DNA from 2 places in the Streptomyces cyanogenus genome. Region 1 is predicted to be linked to the other one. Evidence: riboswitches for the same ligand, from Rfam matches in the RefSeq annotation. Region 1 holds a riboswitch; the other holds the start of a gene.
What was found. Region 1 has a riboswitch for S-adenosylmethionine ahead of thrC (threonine synthase). Riboswitches for the same ligand answer to the same signal wherever they lie in the genome.

Region 1 (7,117 bases):
CACCCCACGCTGATCCAGCAGGCCGGGAAGAAGGGCGTGAAGTTCGGCATGGTGCCGATGCCGGGCCGCACCGGCAAGGCCAGGGCGTCCATGGGCGTCGCCGACTGGATGATGGCCTTCAAGCAGAACGGGCAAGCCGACCGGATCGGCGACTTCCTCGACTTCGTCTACAGCGAGAAGAACGTCCTGGACTTCTCCCGGAGGTACGGGCTGCTGCCGGTCACCGGGTCCGCCTCCAACGCCATGGCGGCGTCGGCCGCGCCCACCGACAAGGCCCTGCAGCCCTTCCTGGAGCAGCTGCCCACCTCCGAGCTGTACCCCGTCGGCAAGACCTCCTGGGCGGCGGTCAGCGCGGCCGTGAAGCAGAACATCGGCCAGGCCGTCGCCCCCGGCGGCAGCCCCGCCGCCGTCCTGACCCGCCTGCAGTCCACGGCCACCGCGGCCGACAGCAGCACCGCGAACTGAGCCCGGTGTCGGTGCCCGCCGCTACGGTGGCGGGCATGGAACTGGGCACCCGAGAGAAAGCCATCCTCGCCCTGGAGCGCCGCGCCTTCCCCGGCCCCGGCGCCAAGGAGCGAGCGATACGCGAGGAACTCGACCTCTCCCCGGTCCGCTACTACCAGCTCCTCAACGCCCTGCTGGACGACGAGCGGGCCCTGGCCCACGACCCGGTGACGGTCAACCGCCTGCGCCGGGTACGGGAGGCGCGCCGAGCGGAGCGCTGAACCGGTGGGGGTCACCCAGGCGTGAGGGCGGCCGGGGCCGGATACTGTCCCGGTATGGACCCTCTGCCCACCCCGCAGACCCAGCCCGGCCGGGACGGTCTCGCCGCCCTGCTGGCGCAGCCCCGCACCGCGCTGATCGGCCTGGACTTCGACGGCACGCTGGCCCCGATCGTCGCCGACCCCGAGCAGGCCCGCGCCCACCCCGACGCCGTACCCGCACTGGCCGCGCTCGCCCCGAAGGTGGCCTCCGTCGCCGTGGTCACCGGCCGCCCGCCCGAGGTCGCGGTCCGCTACGGCGGCTTCGCCGGCGTCCCCGGCCTGGAGCACCTCACCGTCCTCGGCCACTACGGCGCCGAACGCTGGGACGCGGCCACCGGCACGGTCACCGCCCCGCCCCCGCACCCCGGCGTGGCCGCCGTCCGCACCGAGCTGCCCCGCCTGCTGGAGCGCGCCGGCGCCGGCGAGGGCACGTGGATCGAGGAGAAGGGCCGGGCCCTCGCGGTGCACACCCGGCGCGCCGCCGACCCGCAGGCCACGTTCGAGTCCCTGCGCGGCCCCCTCGCCGACCTCGCCGGCCGGCACGGCCTGATCGTCGAACCCGGCCGTCTGGTCCTGGAACTGCGTCCCCCGGGCATGGACAAGGGCGTGGCCCTGCTGGACCACGCCCGCGCCATCGGCGCCGGATGCGTCGTCTACGCCGGCGACGACCTCGGCGACCTCCCCGCCTTCGCCGCCGTCGAGAAACTCCGCACCGACGGCACCCCCGGCCTGCTGGTCTGCAGCGGCAGCACCGAGGTCACCGAGCTGGCGGAACGCGCCGACCTGGTGGTGAACGGCCCGGAGGGGGTCGTCGGCCTCCTCCGGGCGCTCGCCGCTCAGCTCGGCTGATCGGTCAGCGCGTCCAGCTGGTCCAGGAACCACCGGGCCGGCGGCAGCGCGGTCGCGGCGGCGGCCAGCCGCTTCGAGCGTTCCGCCCGCTCCGCCTCCGGCAGGCTCAGCGCCTCGTGCAGGGCCCGGGCCGTGCCCGCGATGTCGTACGGGTTCACCACGAACGCGTCCTCGCCCAGCTCCTCGTACGCCCCGGCCTCCCGCGACAGCACCAGCGCGCAGCCCTGGTCGGAGACGACCGGGACCTCCTTGGCGACGAGGTTCATGCCGTCCCGGATGGGGTTCACGAGGGCCACGTCGGCCAGCCGGTACGCCGCCAGGGAGCGCGCGAAGTCGTCCTTCACGTGCAGCACGACCGGGGTCCACTGCGCCGTGCCGTACCGCTCGTTGATCTCCTCCGCGGCCTGCTGCACCTCGGCGGTGTACTCGCGGTACACCGCGAGGTCCTGCCGGGACGGGTAGGCGAACGCGAGGTGGACGACCTTCTCCCGCCACTCGGGGTGGTCCGCCAGCAGCTGCTCGTACGCCAGCAGCCCGCGCACGATGTTCTTGGACAGCTCGGTCCGGTCCACCCGGACGATCGTCTTCCGGCCCTCTCCGATCTCCGCCCGCAGCGCCGCCATCCGCTCGTCCACGTCCGGCTCGTGCGCCCGCTTGCGCAGGAAGTCCGCGTCCGCGCCCAGCCCGTGCACCCCGATCCGGGTGCCGGACGGGATACCGGGCCCGAGCACCGCGTGACAGCAGTCGGTGAACGCGTCCGCCCACCGCCGGGTGAGGAACGCCGCCCGGTCCGCGCCCAGGATGCCGCCGAGCAGCTCGGCGGCGATGTCGTCGGGCAGCAGCCGGAAGTAGTCCGGCGGCGCCCAGGGGGTGTGCGAGAAGTGACCGATGCGCAGGTCGGGACGGAGCTGGCGGAGCATGCGGGGGGCGAGGGCCAGGTGGTAGTCCTGGATCAGCACCGCCGCGCCCTCGGCCGCCTCCTCGGCCAGCGCCTCGGCGAACGCCCGGTTGTAGGCCTCGTACGACCCCCACTGCCGCCGGAACTCGGCGTCGAAGACCGGCTCCAGCGGGGTCTGGTACAGCATGTGGTGGACGAACCACAGCACCGAGTTGGCGATGCCGTTGTACGCCTCGGCGTGCACGCTCGCGTCGATGTCGAGCATCCGCACCCGCTGCCCGCCGGTCTCCTCGGCCGGCAGCAGGCCGCCGTCCGCGCGTCGCACCGCCGCCCGGTCGCCGTCGCCGAGCGCGGCGCACACCCAGACCGAGCCCGCGTCCGAGCCGATGGCGGACAGTCCCGACACCAGCCCGCCGCCGCCCCGTCTGGCGTGCAGCGAGCCGTCCTCGCCCACCTGGTAGGAGACCGGGCCGCGGTTCGACGCGACCAGCACCCGGGCCTTTTCAGCAGCAGCACGCGTGGAAGCCATACGCCTCAACCTAGCCCGGCCCGGAAACACTCAAACGTACGTTCCGCCCGGCGAGGGCGGGGCAGGCGGCCGTATACGGCGCTTCACGCCACCTTCCGTTCGGCGTACTCCGCGATCTCCACCATGGGCGGCCGTTCCTCGGTGTCCACCGAGTAGGTACGCGGCTCGAACCCGTCCTCGCCCCGCTCGAACTGGGTGAGCGCGGGCCGGACGAGATGCCCGCGCGCGAGCCGCAGCTGAGCCGTGCGGTAGATCGCCGCCGCCATCCGGCCCAGGGCCTGCCCGTCCTGGTGCCGGTGCTTGCGCACGCCCAGGTCGACCTGGGCCAGCGCGTCCAGGCCGACCAGGTGCAGCGCGTCGACCAGCATGCCCAGCTCCACGCCGTAGCCCACGGGGAACGGCAGCTGTTCCAGCAGGGAGCGGCGGGCCGCGTACTCGCCGCCCAGCGGCTGCACGAACCCGGCCAGCTGCGGCCAGTGCATGTTCAGCAGCGGGCGGGCCATGAGTTCGGTGACCCGGCCGCCCTGCCCGGCCGTGCCGCCGAGCGGACGGTCGTACATGCCCTTGACCAGGTCGACGTCCGGTTCGGTGAGCAGCGGGCCGACGGTCCCGGTGACGAAGTCGGAGGAGAACTCCTTCAGATCCGCGTCGACGAAGCAGACGATGTCGCCGCTGGTCACCAGCAGCGAGCGCCACAGCACCTCGCCCTTGCCGGGGACGGCGGGTATGCGCGGCAGGATGTCGTCGCGGTGGACGACCCGGGCGCCCGCGCGCGCGGCGACCTCGGAGGTGCGGTCGGTGGAGCCGGAGTCGACGACCACGATCTCGTCGACGAGCGGGACCTGGTCCACGAGGTCGTGCCGGATCACCGCGACGATCTCGCCGACCGTCTCCTCCTCGTTGAGAGCGGGCAGGACGACGCTGATCGTCCGGCCCGTGCGCTGTTTGGCGGCCAGGACCTGGTGCAGCGGTCGGTCGGCCACGGACCAGGAGCGGGTGCTCAGCCAGCGCTCGACTTCTTCCAGCACGGTCGGCGGCTCCTCACTGTCACGACCACACGTCACCGTGTGATCCATCTCGCGGTTCGGACGACTATCTCAACTGTCCTGGCCTTCGGTTACAGTCTTGAACAACGCCGATGACCATCGCATGTCGGGGGTCACGAGCGTCCACAACCGAATACCGCTCATCCAGAGGGGCAGAGGGACACGGCCCGATGAAGCCCCGGCAACCCTCCAGCCGGCTCTCGTCTTCGCAGCGAGGCTCCCGGCTAGGGAAGGTGCCAAATCCGTCTCACGGCGAGATGCGTCGTGAGGAAGATGAGGAGAAAGGGCCTCGCCTCCATGGCTGTGCAGACAGTTGCAACCTCCAGCGAAACCACCGTCGACCTCGGCCCCGCCGCCGCCCTGAGCTGTCGCGAGTGCGGTCACCGCGTCCCGCTCGGTCCGGTCTTCGCCTGTGAGGAGTGCTTCGGCCCGCTCGAGATCGCCTACGACTTCTCCGCCTACGACACCGAGGAACTGCGCCGGCGCATCGAGGCCGGCCCCGCGAACATCTGGCGGTACGCGCCGCTGCTGCCCGTCCCGGCGGACGTCGCCGGCAAGCCCAACCTCAACCCCGGCTGGACCGAGCTCGTCAAGGCCGACAACCTGGCGCGCGAACTGGGCGTGACCGGCGGTCTGTACGTGAAGGACGACTCCGGGAACCCGACCCACTCCTTCAAGGACCGGGTCGTCGCCCAGGCCCTGGAGGCCGCCCGCGCCTTCGGCTTCACCACGCTCTCCTGCTCCTCCACCGGCAACCTGGCCGGCGCCGTCGGCGCAGCCGCCGCCCGGGCCGGCTTCCGCTCCTGCGTGTTCATCCCGCACGACCTGGAGCAGGGCAAGGTCGTCATGGCCGCGGTCTACGGCGGCGAGCTCGTCGGCATCGAGGGCAACTACGACGACGTGAACCGCTTCTGCTCGGAGCTGATCGGCGACCCGGCCGGCGAGGGCTGGGGCTTCGTCAACGTCAACCTGCGGCCCTACTACGCGGAGGGCTCCAAGACCCTGGCGTACGAGATCTGCGAGCAGCTCGGCTGGCGGCTGCCCGACCAGATCGTGGTCCCGATCGCCTCCGGCTCCCAGCTCACGAAGATCGACAAGGGCCTGCAGGAGCTGATCAGGCTGGGGCTGGTCGAGGACCGGCCCTACAAGATCTTCGGCGCCCAGGCCGAGGGCTGCTCCCCGGTCTCCACCGCCTTCAAGGCCGGCCACGACGTGGTCCGTCCGCAGAAGCCGGACACCATCGCCAAGTCCCTGGCCATCGGCAACCCGGCCGACGGGCCGTACGTCCTGGACGTCGCGCGCCGCACCGGCGGTGCCGTGGAGGACGTGACGGACGAGCAGATCGTGGACGCGATCAAGCTGCTGGCGCGGACCGAGGGCATCTTCGCGGAGACGGCGGGCGGCGTGACCGTCGGCGTCACCCGCAAGCTGCTGGAGGCGGGGGTGCTGGACCCGGCGAAGACCACGGTCGTCCTCAACACCGGCGACGGCCTGAAGACCCTGGACGCGGTGGCCGGGACCGGCGTCACCGCCACCATCCGCCCGACCCTGGACTCCTTCCGAGAGGCTGGCCTCGCATGAGCGTGACCGTTCGCATCCCCACCATCCTGCGCACCTACACCGGTGGGCAGGCCGAGGTCGCCGCCGAGGGGGCGACGCTCGGCGAGGTCATCGCCGACCTGGAGAAGAACCACACCGGGATCGCGGCCCGGGTGCTGGACGACCAGGGGAAGCTGCGCCGGTTCGTCAACGTGTACGTCAACGACGACGACGTCCGGTTCGAGCAGGGCCTGGACACGGCGACCCCCGACGGTGCCGGTGTGTCCATCATCCCGGCGGTGGCCGGAGGCTGACCGGCCCGCCGGCCGGCTCTCCATTACCTTCGGTAACATCGGTTACCGATTGTTCATCGGATTGCCCCCTCCGTAAGAGAAACGGAGGGGGCAATTCTGCGTGATTGAGCGCGGTAGAGTTGGGGAACACGGTCTCGGCCCCCAGGTCGGCGGCCCTGTAATCATGCCGAGTGGCCCGACAAGAAGTAGCCAAAGTGTGCGGGTTCTCTGCGGCTTTTGTGGGGCCCGACTTGCCCTGAATCCAGGTGAATTCTCACCACTTTCCGGACCTCCCGCGTCCAGAATTCTCGTCCGATTGACCTGTTGCAGACGGCAGTTGGACAGATACATTCAGCCGCGGTCGACGCGTTCCGGCGCACGCCCCCGGCCAATGGGGGGTGAGGTCTGACCCGGGTCCGCGAAGTGTGGATCTGTGCAAGGGCCAGTAATAGGGGAGTTAGGCATGGCTCAGGGCACCGTCAAGTGGTTCAACGCGGAGAAGGGGTACGGCTTCATCGCGGTCGACGGTGGTGCGGACGTCTTCGTCCACTACAGCGCGATTCAGATGGACGGCTACCGCACCCTGGAAGAGGGCCAGCGGGTCGAGTTCGAGATCTCGCAGGGCCAGAAGGGCCCGCAGGCCGACATGGTTCGCGTCACCGCCTGAACGTTTCTTGTCCGAAGGGCCCGCACCTCGCAGAGGGTGCGGGCCCTTCGCCGTCCCCGGGTTCCACTGTTCGCGGGCGGCTGACGCGGGGCCCGTACCCGTGCAGGCGCTTGCACTCGACCATGCCGAGTGCTAATCATTGGCGTTAGCACTCTGAAGGTGAGAGTGACAGTGAAGGACCGGGTCGGTGAGGCCCGCGGGCCGGGTGGGGCAAGGAACCACGAGGCCGGCGAGCCGTCCGTCGCGGGCGCGGGCGCGGTCCGAAGGAATCACCCCCAGTCCTGGAGGGACCACTTCACATGGCCAAGATCATCGCGTTCGACGAGGAGGCGCGGCGCGGCCTCGAGCGCGGCATGAACCAGCTCGCGGACGCCGTGAAGGTGACGCTCGGCCCCAAGGGCCGCAACGTCGTCCTCGAGAAGAAGTGGGGCGCCCCCACGATCACCAACGATGGTGTCTCCATCGCCAAGGAGATCGAGCTCGAGGACCCGTACGAGAAGATCGGCGCCGAGCTGGTCAAGGAAGTCGCCAA
Region 2 (7,117 bases), 1.4 Mb from region 1:
ACACCGGTCTCGCGGGGGGCAACACTCCGAACGGCACCCCCCGGAGTGAGCGCGAGATAAGCGACCGACATAATGTCGGTCGTGGCGACAGCAACGACAGTAGAAACCGGGCACGCGCACCCGTCGGTCAACCGGCCGAACCTCACCAGCGTCGGAACCATCATCTGGCTGAGTTCCGAGCTGATGTTCTTCGCGGCCCTCTTCGCGATGTACTTCACCCTCCGGTCGGTGACCGGACCGGTCCACTGGAAGGAACAGGCGGAGGCACTCAACGTGCCCTTCTCCGCCACGAACACCACGATCCTGGTGCTCTCCTCCCTCACCTGCCAGCTCGGCGTGTTCGCGGCCGAGCGCGGCGATGTGAAGAAGCTCCGTGGCTGGTTCATCCTCACCTTCATCATGGGTGCGATCTTCATCGGCGGTCAGATCTACGAGTACACGGAGCTGGTGAAGAAGGACGGCATCTCGCTGTCCTCCGACCCGTACGGCTCGGTGTTCTACCTGACCACCGGCTTCCACGGCCTGCACGTGACGGGCGGTCTCATCGCCTTCCTGCTGGTCCTCGGCCGCACCTACATGGCCAAGAGGTTCACTCACGAGCAGGCGACCGCCGCCATCGTCGTGTCCTACTACTGGCACTTCGTCGATGTCGTCTGGATCGGCCTCTTCGCCACGATCTACCTGATCAAGTAGCCGGGACCGCTCCCGCACATCCAGAAGCACCGACGCAGAAGATCCTGACACCGGGGTAATCCGTGAAAAAGCTCTCCGCACGACGACGCCATCCGCTGGCGGCGGTCGTCGTCCTACTCCTCGCGCTGGCGGCCACTGGGGGGCTGTACGCCGCGTTCGCGCCCGCGGGCAAGGCGCAGGCCGATGAAACCTCCCAGTCCCTGACCATCAAGGAGGGCAAGAAGCTCTACCAGGTCGGCTGCGCCAGCTGCCACGGCACCGGTGGCCAGGGCTCCTCCGACGGCCCGAGCCTCGTCGGCGTGGGTGCCGCCGCCGTCGACTTCCAGGTCGGCACCGGCCGTATGCCCGCCGCGACCTCGCAGGGCGCCCAGGTCCCGCGCAAGAAGAACATCTACACGCAGGCCCAGATCGACCAGCTCGCCGCGTACGTCGCCTCGCTGGGTGCCGGCCCGAGCGTGCCCACCAAGCAGCAGTACGGCCCCCAGGGCGCGGACATCGCCAAGGGCGGTGAGCTGTTCCGCACCAACTGCGCGCAGTGCCACAACTTCACCGGCAAGGGCGGTGCCCTGACCAAGGGCAAGTACGCGCCGAGCCTGGAGGGTGTCGCTCCCAAGCACATCTACGAGGCCATGCAGACGGGCCCGCAGAACATGCCGTCCTTCCCCGACACCACGATGTCGGAGAAGAACAAGAAGGACATCATCGCGTACCTGAACGCGGTCAACAGCAGCAAGACGGAGAACCCTGGCGGTCTGGAGCTGGGCGGCCTCGGGCCGGTCAGTGAGGGTCTGTTCGCCTGGATCTTCGGCCTCGGCGCGCTGATCGCGGTCGCCGTCTGGGTCGCCGCTCGGACCGCAAAGGCCAAGAAGTCATGAGTAGCCAAGACATTCCAGAAGAGAACCTGCCCGCTGAGCAGGACCACGCACACGGCGCGGTAGGGGTCGCGGACGAGGAGAACCCGTTCGCCAACCCGGGTCTGCCGCCGCACGAGCACCGGATCCAGGACGTCGACGAGCGGGCCGCCAGGCGGTCCGAGCGCATGGTCGCCCTGCTGTTCACGGTGTCCATGCTGGCCACCATCGGCTTCATCGCCTCGTACGTGGCGATCCCGGAGGACAAGTCGATCTTCGTCTTCCCGATCGGTCACCTCAGCGCGCTGAACTTCGCGCTGGGTCTGACCCTGGGCGTGGCACTGTTCTGCATCGGCGCGGGCGCGGTCCACTGGGCCCGCACCCTGATGTCCGACGTGGAGGTCGCCGACGACCGGCACCCGATCGAGGCCTCCCCGGAGGTCCGGGCGAAGGTCCACGCGGACTTCCGCGAGGGCGCCAAGGAGTCGGCCCTCGGCCGTCGCAAGCTGATCCGCAACACGATGTTCGGCGCGCTGGCCATGGTGCCGCTCTCCGGCGTCATGCTGCTGCGCGACCTCGGCCCGCTCCCGCACAGCACGCTGCGCCACACCATGTGGGCCAAGGGCATGCGCCTGGTCAACATGAACACGAACCAGCCGCTGCGTCCCGAGGACGTCGCCGTGGGCTCCCTCACCTTCGCCAAGCCGGACGGCCTGGAGGAGACCGAGGAGGACTTCCAGACGGAGATCGCCAAGGCGGCCCTGATGATCGTCCGGCTGCAGCCGGGCAACATCAAGGACAAGCGCGAGCTCGACTGGTCGCACGAGGGCATCGTCGCCTTCTCCAAGATCTGCACCCACGTCGGCTGCCCGATCTCGCTGTACGAGCAGCAGACGCACCACGTGCTGTGCCCGTGCCACCAGTCCACCTTCGACCTCTCCGACGGTGCCCGAGTGATCTTCGGTCCCGCCGGCCACGCCCTGCCGCAGCTGCGCATCGGCGTGGACAGTGAGGGTTACCTCCAGGCGCTCGGCGACTTCGAGGAGCCCGTCGGTCCTGCATTCTGGGAGCGCGGATGAGTACTGCACCGAACGAGACGCCCCGCTCTCGCGGGAAGGCTCCGGCCGGCGAGCGCGTCGCCGACTGGGCCGACGGCCGGCTCGGGATCTACTCCCTGGCCAAGGCCAACATGCGCAAGATCTTCCCCGACCACTGGTCGTTCATGTTGGGCGAAGTGTGCATGTACAGCTTCATCATCATCATCCTGACGGGTGTCTATCTGACGCTGTTCTTCCACCCGTCGATGAACGAGGTGGAGTACCACGGCTCCTACGTCCCGCTCCAGGGACAGCTGATGTCCGAGGCGTTCAGCTCGACCCTGCACATCTCCTTCGACGTGCGCGGTGGTCTGCTCATCCGGCAGATCCACCACTGGGCCGCCCTGATCTTCCTCGCCGGCATGTTCGTGCACATGATGCGCGTGTTCTTCACCGGCGCGTTCCGCAAGCCGCGTGAGATCAACTGGCTGTTCGGCTTCCTGCTCTTCGTCCTCGGCATGTTCACCGGCTTCACCGGTTACTCGCTCCCGGACGACCTGCTCTCCGGCACCGGTGTCCGCTTCATGGAGGGCGCGATCCTGTCCGTGCCGATCATCGGCACGTACCTGTCGTTCTTCCTGTTCGGCGGAGAGTTCCCCGGCCACGACTTCGTCGCCCGGTTCTACTCGATCCACATCCTGCTGCTGCCGGGCATCATGCTCGGTCTGATGGTGGCGCACCTGATCCTGGTCTTCTACCACAAGCACACGCAGTTCGCGGGTCCCGGCAAGACGAACAACAACGTCGTCGGCATGCCGCTGCTGCCGGTGTACATGGCCAAGGCCGGAGGCTTCTTCTTCCTGGTCTTCGGTGTCATCGCGGCCATCGCCGCGGTCGCGCAGATCAACCCGATCTGGGCGATGGGCCCCTACCGTCCGGACCAGGTGTCCACCGGCGCCCAGCCCGACTGGTACATGGGCTTCGCCGAGGGTCTGATCCGCTTCATGCCGGGCTGGGAGATCAACTTCTGGGGCCACACGCTGGTCCTGGGCGTGTTCATCCCGCTGGTGCTCTTCCCGCTGGTCCTGGCGGCGATCGCGGTCTACCCGTTCATCGAGTCCTGGATCACCGGCGACAAGCGCGAGCACCACATCCTGGACCGCCCGCGCAACGCCCCGACCCGGACCGCGTTCGGTGTCGCCTGGGTGACGATCTACATGATCACCCTGGTCGGCGGTGGCAACGACCTGTGGGCCACCCACTTCCACCTGTCGATCAACGCCGTCACCTGGTTCGTCCGGATCTTCTTCGTCGCCGGACCGGTCATCGCGTTCATCGTCACCAAGCGGATCTGCCTGGGCCTGCAGCGCCGCGACCGCGACAAGGTGCTGCACGGCCGGGAGACCGGAATCATCAAGCGGCTGCCGCACGGTGAGTTCATCGAGGTGCACGAGCCGCTCAGCCAGGAGCAGCTGCACACGCTCACCGCGCACGAGCAGTACAAGCCGGCCGAGATCGGTCCGACGGTCGACGAGAACGGTGTCGAGCGCAAGGTGCCGGCCACGGAGAAGCTCCGGGTGAAGCTGTCCAACGCCTACTACGGCGAGGACAACCAGATCCCGAAGCCCACCGTCGAGGAGTACAAGGAGATCACGAGCGGCCACGGCCACCACTGATCCCGCGTCGCCACGCCACACGAAGGGCCCCGTCCGGCTTGCGGACGGGGCCCTTCGCCGTGCGCGGGGGTGGATAGGCTGGGGGCCGACCACCGATGCTGTGCACGACACCCAGGAGCGGCTTATGAGCGCTGTGACCCCCGCTGGAGGCGACACCGCGGCGGGCCGTTCCTGGCCCGAGGTACTGAACGCCCTGCTGGAGGGCCGTGACCTGAGCGCGGACGCCACGGCATGGGCGATGGACCGGATCATGCGCGGGGAGGCGACCGACGCGCAGATCGCGGGATTCGCCGTGGCGCTGCGGGCCAAGGGCGAGACGGTGGAGGAGATCACCGGGCTCGTCCGCGCGATGTACGAGCACGCGAACGTCATCCAGGTACCGGGCCGGACGGTGGACATCGTCGGCACCGGCGGTGACGGTGCCAAGACGGTGAACATCTCCACGATGTCCTCGATCGTCGTCGCCGGCACCGGTGCGAAGGTCGTCAAGCACGGCAACCGGGCCGCGTCCTCCGCGTCGGGCGCGTCGGACGTGCTGGAGAAGCTGGGCGTCAATCTGAACCTGCCGCTGGAGCGGGTCCCGCAGGTCGCCGAGGAGGCCGGGATCACCTTCTGCTTCGCGGTCAAGTTCCACCCGGCGCTGCGTCATGTGGCCGCGGCCCGCGGCCAGTTGGGTATCCGTACGACCTTCAACGTGCTGGGTCCGCTGACCAATCCGGCTAAGGTCCGGGCCCAGGCCGTCGGTGTGGCCGACCCCCGGATGGCCCCGGTCGTGGCCGGCGTCCTCGCCGAGCGCGGCAACTCCTCCCTGGTCTTCCGCGGCGACGACGGCCTGGACGAGCTGACCACGACCGCCACCTCGCGGGTGTGGGTCGTCCGGGACGGCAAGGTCAGCGAGGAGACCTTCGACCCGAGGGACGTCGGCATCGGCCTCGTCCCCGTGGAGGCCCTGCGCGGCGCGGACGCGTCGTACAACGCGGAGGTCGCCCGCCGCCTGCTCGACGGCGAGCCGGGGGCCGTACGGGACGCGGTGCTGCTGAACTCCGCGGCAGCGCTCGTCGCGCTCGCGCCGACCGACGCACCGCTGGCGGAGCAGCTGCGGGCCGGTATCGCCAAGGCATCCGAGTCCATCGACTCGGGCGCGGCCAAGCGCACCCTGGAGCGCTGGGTGGCCGCCAGCAACGCCTAGCCCCACCGGGTGCCGTCCCGCGATCCGGACACGGGTTGCGGGACGGCGATCACCTCACGTACGTTCCTGTACCAGGTCATGAGTGACAGTCATGAGGCCCCGGCCGACTGTCCGGCAACCCTCCGTCCGTGGCGGGGTGCCCCGGGTGAAGACCAGGCCGTGGACAGCAAGGTCCACGGCAAGCGCGGATCCCTCACGCATCCAGGGATCCTGGTCGTCGAGGAGTCTTCCGTGAGCAAGCGAATGCGTTAGGGCCGCAGAGCCCCGCCTCCGCACCCCCTTTTTCTCTTCTTCGCCTTCCTCTCACGGGAGTTCCGCCATGTCTGTCTTCACCGCTGCCGCCGACCAGACCGTTTGCACCCCTCTGCCCGTTCTGGGGCGAGATGTCACCGTCCCGCTGGTCACCGGTGGCGAGGTCACCTACGCCGCGCTGGACTACGCGGCCAGCGCCCCCGCCCTCCAGCGCGTCTGGGACGACGTCGCCGCGTACGCCCCGTACTACGGCAGTGTCCACCGCGGTGCCGGTTACCTCTCCCAGCTCTCCACGGACCTGTTCGAGAACGCCCGCAGGACCGTCGCCGAGTTCCTCGACTGCCGCCCGGCCGACCAGGTGGTCTTCACCCGCTCGACCACCGACTCCCTCAACCTCCTCGCCCGCGCGATCCCGGCCGGCTGCCAGGTCTTCGTCTTCGAGACCGAGCACCACGCATCCCTGCTGCCCTGGCAGGACGCGCAGGTCACCTACCTCGACGCCCCGCGCACCCCGCGGCAGGCCGTCGAGACCCTGGAGCGGGCCCTCGCCGACCGCGACCCGTACGGCCCGGCCCTGGTCTGCGTCACCGGCGCCTCCAACGTCACCGGCGAGCTGTGGCCGGTGCGCGAACTGGCCGCCGCCGCGCACGCCCACGGCGCCCGCATCGTCCTGGACGCCGCCCAACTGGCCCCGCACCACCCGGTGTCCGTCACGGACCTCGACGTCGACTGGGTCGCCTTCTCCGGCCACAAGCTGTACGCCCCCTTCGGCTCCGGCGTCCTGGCCGGCCGCGCCGACTGGCTCCAGGCGGCCGAGCCCTACCTCGCGGGCGGCGGCGCCAGCCGCAAGGTCACCCGGCGTCAGGACGGCGGCGTGGCCGTCGAGTGGCACGAGACCGCGGCCCGCCACGAGGCCGGCTCCCCGAACGTCATCGGTGCCTACGCGATCGCCTCCGCCTGCAAGGCCCTCACCGAGGCCGGCTGGGACAGCCTCGTCGCCCGCGAGCAGCACCTCGTCCGCACCGTCCGCGAGGGCCTCGCCGAGGTCCCCGAGGTGCGGATCCTCTCCCTCTTCGGGGACGACGCCCCGCGGGTCGGCGTCATCTCCTTCGTCGTCGAGGGCTGGAACAGCTCCCACTTCGCCGCCGCCCTCTCCGCCGAGTACGGCATCGGCGTCCGCGACGGCCTCTTCTGCGCCCACCCCCTGGTCCGCACCCTGCTCGGCAGCGACCCGCAGACCCAGGGCGAGTGCGGCGCACCCGAGGCGGCCCCCGGCGAGAGGTCGCTCAACGCCATCCGCGTCAGCTTCGGCGCCGGCACCCCCGACGAGCACGTCGAGCGCTTCGTCGACGCCGTCAGGGAACTCGTGGCCGAGGGCGCGAAGTGGCAGTACCGCACGGAGGACGGCCGCTGCGTGCC

Region 2: another riboswitch for S-adenosylmethionine. It lies ahead of S1361_RS11810 (aminotransferase class V-fold PLP-dependent enzyme); the one in region 1 lies ahead of thrC (threonine synthase).

The regions. Positions count from the first base shown of each region.
Region 1 covers NZ_CP071839.1:4,075,661-4,082,777, reverse strand. Annotated here, with positions in the region: gene S1361_RS18300 (extracellular solute-binding protein) at 1-465, shown strand, start outside; gene S1361_RS18295 (DUF3263 domain-containing protein) at 501-725, shown strand; gene otsB (trehalose-phosphatase) at 780-1,613, shown strand; gene S1361_RS18285 (alpha,alpha-trehalose-phosphate synthase (UDP-forming)) at 1,601-3,040, opposite strand; gene S1361_RS18280 (glucosyl-3-phosphoglycerate synthase) at 3,124-4,068, opposite strand; SAM riboswitch class I at 4,224-4,366, shown strand; gene thrC (threonine synthase) at 4,384-5,667, shown strand; gene S1361_RS18270 (ubiquitin-like small modifier protein 1) at 5,664-5,939, shown strand; gene S1361_RS18265 (cold-shock protein) at 6,382-6,585, shown strand; gene groL (chaperonin GroEL) at 6,885-7,117, shown strand, end outside.
Region 2 covers NZ_CP071839.1:2,643,002-2,650,118, reverse strand. Annotated here, with positions in the region: gene ctaE (aa3-type cytochrome oxidase subunit III) at 73-693, shown strand; gene qcrC (cytochrome bc1 complex diheme cytochrome c subunit) at 756-1,568, shown strand; gene qcrA (cytochrome bc1 complex Rieske iron-sulfur subunit) at 1,565-2,623, shown strand; gene qcrB (cytochrome bc1 complex cytochrome b subunit) at 2,620-4,257, shown strand; gene trpD (anthranilate phosphoribosyltransferase) at 4,382-5,446, shown strand; SAM riboswitch class IV at 5,521-5,637, shown strand; gene S1361_RS11810 (aminotransferase class V-fold PLP-dependent enzyme) at 5,766-7,117, shown strand, end outside.